DNA from 2 places in the Capillibacterium thermochitinicola genome. Region 1 is predicted to be linked to the other one. Evidence: riboswitches for the same ligand, from Rfam matches in the RefSeq annotation. Region 1 holds a riboswitch; the other holds the start of a gene.
The links. A riboswitch is a leader RNA that binds a small molecule or an ion and turns the genes downstream of it on or off. The one in region 1 is predicted to bind S-adenosylmethionine.

Region 1 (3,208 bases):
AAAGAAGCGGAGGAAAGAGGGCAGGGCGAGGCAGTGGCCAAGGCCATTAAGGAAATGACGGGATTGAAGGTGCCGATTGTTGTCGTCATCACCGGCGAGGGTGGAAGCGGTGGGGCGCTGGCGATCGGGGTGGGCGACCGGATCTTGATGTTGGAGAATGCCTATTACTCCGTGATCTCACCGGAAGGTTGCGCCTCCATTCTTTGGAAAGACGCGTCAAGAGCGGCGGAAGCAGCGGAAGTTTTACGGATCACGGCCAATGATCTCCTGGCGGTCAACGTGATTGATGAGATTATCCCTGAACCCTTGGGCGGCGCCCATACGGCGCCGGAGGAAATGGCGAAAACAATGAAAGAGCGGATCCTGGAAAATCTGAACGCAATTATTGATATGGATCCCGACGAGTTGGTAACCAAACGTTATCAAAAATTCCGGCGGCTTGGTCGTTATCTTGAAGAATAAGGGATTATTCTGCAGTTATACAGGAGGTATATAAACATGAAAAGAATAGCGATTATCACCAGCGGCGGCGATGCTCCCGGGATGAACGCGGCGATCCGGGCGGCGACCTTAACTGCGATCAAAGCCGGATGTGAGGTTTTTGGGGTCATCAGGGGTTTTCAGGGGCTAATCACGGGTGAGATCATCCAACTGACGTCGATGGGGGTCTCGGATATTCTTCACCGGGGGGGGAACCATTTTGCACTCCGCCCGGTCGCAGGAGTTCAGGACAGAGGAGGGGCGGGAAAAGGCCGCCAAACAACTCCACGACCTTGGCATCGACGGTATTGTCGTGATTGGTGGGGATGGCTCCTTCCGGGGGGCGCGGGAGCTGTCCAAGTTGGGTTTCACCACCGTGGGGATCCCGGGGACGATCGATAATGATATTGAGTGTACCGACCTTTCCGTCGGTTTCGATACGGCCTTGAATACGGTGCTGGATGCGATCAATAAAATCCGCGATACGGCCCTGTCCCATGACCGGGTCTATGTCGTGGAGGTGATGGGCAAGAACTCCGGATTTATTGCGCTTTATGCCGGGTTGGCGGGAGGCGCCGATGCGGTTCTGGTTCCGGAGATCCAACCGGACCTGGATCAAGTGGTCAATCTGATCCAAAAGGTGAATACCGTTGGCCGACGCCATAGTATCGTGTTGGTAGCGGAAGGGGTGTTTGGCCAGCCGTTGACCGGTATTTCCATCTACGACAGCGCCGCCTTTAAGGTGGCCAATTATATCAACCTGAAAGTCAAAAAGGATATCCGCGTTACGATTTTGGGCCATATTCAAAGGGGCGGTTCGCCGTCGGCGCTTGACCGTACTTTGGGGACGCAGTTTGGCGCCAAAGCCGTTGAACTGCTCTTGGCCGGGGAAAAGGATATGATGGTTGGTTGGGTCGACCACAAGCTTAAGGTATCGCCGATGGAGGAAGCGATTGCCCGCAAAAAACAGATTGACCCCAAATTATACCAATTAATCGAAGTCTTAGCTACAACCTGACTCCCAAAAACAAGGCCTTGGGGACGCTTGACGTGTCGCTATAAAAGCTTTATAATCTAAATTAAAATTAATAAACTACTCATCAAGAGCGGTGGAGGGAAGGGGCCCGATGAAACCCGGCAACCTTGGAACAGGATTCCAAACGGTGCTAATTCCCTCCAGTTTCTGGAAGATGAGTATCCTCAACCCTTCCTGAACGAAGGGTTTTTTGTTGACTTAAAGGAGGTTGGAAATTTGGAACGTCGTCTGTTTACGTCGGAATCGGTGACCGAAGGTCATCCGGACAAAATTTGCGACCAGATCTCCGATGCCATTCTCGATGCTATTCTGGCGGAGGACCAGGAAGCCCGTGTCGCTTGCGAAACGGCGGTAACGACCGGCTTGATCATAATCATGGGCGAAATCACCACCAAATGCTATGTGGAGATCCCGAAGATCGCCCGGCAAGTGGTGAAAGAGATTGGGTACACCAGGGCAAAATATGGCTTCGATGGGGATACTTGTGCGGTTTTGACCGCCATTGACGAACAGTCACCCGATATTGCGCTTGGTGTCAACCAAGCTTTAGAGGTGAAAACCGGCTCGAAGGACGAGGAGAGCACCATCGGTGCCGGGGACCAGGGGATGGTCTTTGGCTACGCCACCGATGAAACTCTCGAGTTTATGCCGATGCCGATTGCTTTGGCCCACCGCCTGGCGCGGCGGCTCGCTTATGTCCGGAAAAATAAGATTCTGCCCATGCTCCGTCCGGACGGGAAGACCCAGGTGACGGTGGAGTACGAAGGAGACCGCCCTGTCCGGATTGAAACCATTGTCGTCTCCGCCCAACACAACCCAAATCTGGAGCGGAGCGCCCTGGAAGAAGGGATCCGTGAGGAAGTGATTAAAGCAGTCATTCCTGCGGAGTACCTGGATGAGAGGACCAAATATTATATCAATCCCACCGGCCGTTTTGTGGTGGGCGGTCCCCAAGGGGATACCGGGTTAACCGGCCGCAAGATTATTGTGGATACATACGGTGGAATGGCCCGTCATGGTGGGGGGGCCTTCTCGGGGAAGGACCCGACGAAAGTGGACCGTTCGGGTGCTTATGCCGCCCGTTACGTGGCCAAAAATATTGTCGCGGCCGGGCTGGCCCGGAAATGCGAAATCCAGATTGCTTATGCGATCGGGGTGGCGAAACCCGTCTCGATCACCATTGATACTTTCGGAACCGGTCTTTTGCCTTCGGGTGAACTGGAAGCGCTGGTCCAGGAGGTATTTGATCTGCGTCCGGCGGCGATCATTAAAAACCTGGACCTGCGGCGGCCGATCTACCGCCAGGTGGCCAGTTATGGGCATTTTGGCCGGACCGACCTGGATCTGCCGTGGGAACGCCTGGACAAAGTTGAGGTTTTAAAGAAAAAGGCCGGTTGTTAAGACGGTAAGAACGGGCGAAGAGGGATTATTGCGGAAAACCCAAGCCTGTGTTATAATGACATAGTCAAAATTCAATAAGAAGGTGAACCCTGATGAAGAAAAATATTCATCCGCAGTATGGTAAAGCAATCGTGACCTGTGCCTGTGGCGAAACCTTTGAGACGGGGTCAACCAAAAAAGAGATCCGGGTTGAGATCTGTTCAAAATGCCACCCCTTGTTTACGGGGAAACAGAAGATTATTGACACTGGTGGCCAGGTCGAAAAATTCCAGAAAAGAATGGAGAAAGCCG
Region 2 (3,208 bases), on a different contig from region 1:
GCGTTTTCGCGGGCGGCGAGGATGGCGGCCTTTGCTTCGTAAAGATCGGACATGGTTTCAATCAAAATCAGATCGGCACCCGCCGCGGCACCGGCCCGGATCTGTTCGGCAAAGGCCTCGTACGCTTCATCAAAGCTTAAGGTGCCATAGGGCTCCATTAGCTGGCCTAAAGGGCCGATGTCCAAAGCCACCAGGATTTCCTCGTTATCCTTTGCGGTCCACCGGGCAATCTCCACCGCTGTCCGGATAACCGCGGCCAGATTCAGCCCGCTTCCGGCCAGTTTAAACCGGTTGGCGTTGAACGTATTGGTCGTCAGGACCTGGGCACCCGCTTCAATGTAAGCGCTGTGGATTCCGGCGATGACTTCCGCCCGTTCCAGATTGTATCTTTCGGGGATTTCTCCTGCTTTCATGCCGTAGCTTTGGAGCATGGTCCCCATGGCCCCGTCAAAGACCAGGAATTCGTCCAAATTAAGCTTGCGTTTCAATCTCCATCCCCACCTTTTCTGTACTGACAAGTTTTATCCGGACAACAGTGGCACTTGTCGGGGGCGTCCACTGTTTTTGCTTCCTCTAGCTTATCGGGCGCGTCCATTTCCGTTTTCTCCAGGCCGATGAAGGCCGTCACCGATTTGCGGGGGAGTAGAATATGGTCTTCGTTAACGGTGAGGCCGATCCGGGTGTAAGCCTGGAGCGTCTCCAGGATAGCCTTTTGGTGTACGATGGACAAGTCACCGTAACCGGGACTGTAGCGCGGAGTAAGGCGGTAACCTTCCGGGGCCACCTTTGCCCTTAGCTGTTCCTGCACTTGGTCGCAGACGGCTTCGATGGCGGCGGTGGCGCAAGCGTCCATGACGATTGCTCTGGTTAGATCTAAGCGTGCGTAAGCCGCGATTTTTTGGTCAACCGCCAGCCCGAGGGTGGCGGCGAGGACGGCGCAGCGGTCCGCCCGCCGCAGATGCCTGCCGAGGTCGCTGCTTTGCAGGTGTAAAGTGGTCGTCAGCAGCCGGATCTGGTCCCCGTGCTTTTCCAGGGGGTAGATCCGGTAGACGACGCCCGGCCGCATCAACACTTTTGTTTCCGCCCGGCATTCCTCGATTAAACTCATCATGGCCGGATCGATCCTTTGGTTCCGGTAACCCAGGTACCTCAATACTTCTCCCGGCGGGATCTCCATCGGCGATCACCTCGGTTTTAAATAATAGTACACATTTATTGACCGAAAAGCAAGATTTACCTTTTGTGGAGTTATTTCGTCCCGCCTGTTCGTGCCCGGCGGACCCTGCGCAATGAACCCTTGACAATTGGTTTGGTTTACCGTAAAATCTAATAAAATATCTCAATTTAATAGATGGTCTTATCAAGAGAGGTGGAGGGACTGGCCCGATGAAGCCCGACAACCGGCATTCTCATCCGAATGCAACGGTGTCAATTCCTGCAGGGATTACCCCTGAAAGATAAGAAACGCGCAGGCACAAAGCATCGTTTGCTTGGTAAATAAAAGGCTGCTTTCTTATCGAAAGCAGCCTTTTTCTTCCTTCCGGTTTTCGTATGGTATATGGGGAAGACTTTTTGCGCCTTTTTTGGTGACAAAACGGGTACCGACGGGAATATGGTAATATGAAGCAAACCGGGCCTGAAAGGAGGATAAAATGCGGATCAAGGATTATTACAAAAACAAACCCGTCTTTTCGCTGGAGATTTTCCCCCCGAAACCCGGTTCTCCCCTGGACGGGGTGTTCGCGACCATTGATGCCCTCTCTGTTCTGCGGCCTGATTTCATCAGCGTTACCTACGGCGCCGCCGGGGGAAGCCGCTTCTATACAGTAGAGATTGCCGATACCATCAAGAACAAATACGGGATTGAAGCCCTTGCTCATCTGACCTGCATAAACTCGACCAAGGAAGAGGTGGCGGAGATCCTTGGCCGTTTGCAGAAGGCCAAGATTGAGAACATCCTTGCGCTAAGGGGCGACCGGCCGGCGGACCAAAGTACGATACCCCCGACCACCGATTTTCAATATGCTTCCGACTTGATTAAGTTCATCAAAACCAAGGCGGATTTCTGCATCGGGGCCGCCTGCTACCCGGAGGTCCACATCGAAGCCGAAGACGCCATGGCCGATCTCCACAATTTGAAAAGAAAGGTGGAGACGGGGGCGGATTTCCTCATCACCCAGCTGTTTTTGGATAATAGTATTTTTTATGCCTTCCGGGAAAAGCTCGATAAGCTCGCGATCGGGGTGCCGGTGGCGGCCGGGATCATGCCGGTCCTCAACAAAAAGCAGATCGAGCGGATTACCAGCCTTTGCGGGGCCAGCATCCCGCCGAAGTTCCGGCGGATTCTGGACCGCTACGAAAACAGTCCGGAGGCGTTGAAGGAAGCCGGCATTGCTTATGCCACGGAACAGATCATCGATCTGCTCTCCAGCGGGGTGGATGGCATCCATCTGTACACGATGAACCGTCCCGAGGTGGCCAAGACGATTTTCGGCCAGATCTCCGGCATCCGGAAACACTTAAAAGCGGAGACCTGAAAGGGCCGGTTAAGTTAAGGGGCCAACAATCTTTGTCCCGTGGACTTCTTTGACGCCGGTATATTCCACTAATTGTTCGTAGTTCTCCCTGGTGACGCCCCCGCCGGCCAGGATCACGATCCGGTCCCCGGCTTGCTTCACCAAGGCTTTGATGGTTTCCCGGTTCGCCAGGGCGGTGCCGGGCCCTCCCTTGGTCAGGACCCGGTGGATCCCGCAGGCGATCAATTGCTCGAGGGCTTCCTCTTTATCCTCAATCTCGTCGAAGGCCATGTGAAAAGTGATCTCTAGGTCACCGGCCTTTTCGACCAGTCTTTTCACCACGGCCTCATCGATCCGATGGTCGACGGTGAGGGCCCCGATGACCACGGCGTTGACACGGGCCTCCCGGCAGAGGGCGATGTCCTTCTCCATAATCCGGATCTCTTCTTCGCTGTAAACAAAATTGCCACCCCGGGGCCGGATCATCACATTGATGGGCAGGTCCAGGGTTTCCTTGGCCAGTAGAATCGTGCCGTAACTGGGAGTGGTGCCGCCCTCCTTCAGGTTGTCACAAAGCTCAATCCGCTGAGCCCCTAGTTCGAAGGCCTTCTTTGCCTCCAGAAAGCTTCCGACACAAGCCTCTTTAATAATCCCCATGTTTCTCATTCCTTTCGGTGCAAAGCGGTAGGGCG

Region 2: linked by a shared signal. The riboswitch ahead of metF (methylenetetrahydrofolate reductase [NAD(P)H]) and the one ahead of metK (methionine adenosyltransferase) in region 1 are both predicted to bind S-adenosylmethionine.

What each region holds. Positions count from the first base shown of each region.
Region 1 is NZ_JAAKDE010000008.1:33,991-37,198, forward strand. It holds gene G5B42_RS04310 (acetyl-CoA carboxylase carboxyltransferase subunit alpha) at 1-462, shown strand, start outside; partial or broken gene pfkA (6-phosphofructokinase) at 499-1,498, shown strand; SAM riboswitch class I at 1,575-1,677, shown strand; gene metK (methionine adenosyltransferase) at 1,733-2,917, shown strand; gene rpmE (50S ribosomal protein L31) at 3,010-3,208, shown strand, end outside.
Region 2 is NZ_JAAKDE010000031.1:4,215-7,422, forward strand. It holds gene G5B42_RS10490 (homocysteine S-methyltransferase family protein) at 1-488, opposite strand, end outside; gene G5B42_RS10495 (vitamin B12 dependent-methionine synthase activation domain-containing protein) at 485-1,177, opposite strand; SAM riboswitch class I at 1,355-1,464, shown strand; gene metF (methylenetetrahydrofolate reductase [NAD(P)H]) at 1,653-2,537, shown strand; gene G5B42_RS10505 (copper homeostasis protein CutC) at 2,547-3,173, opposite strand.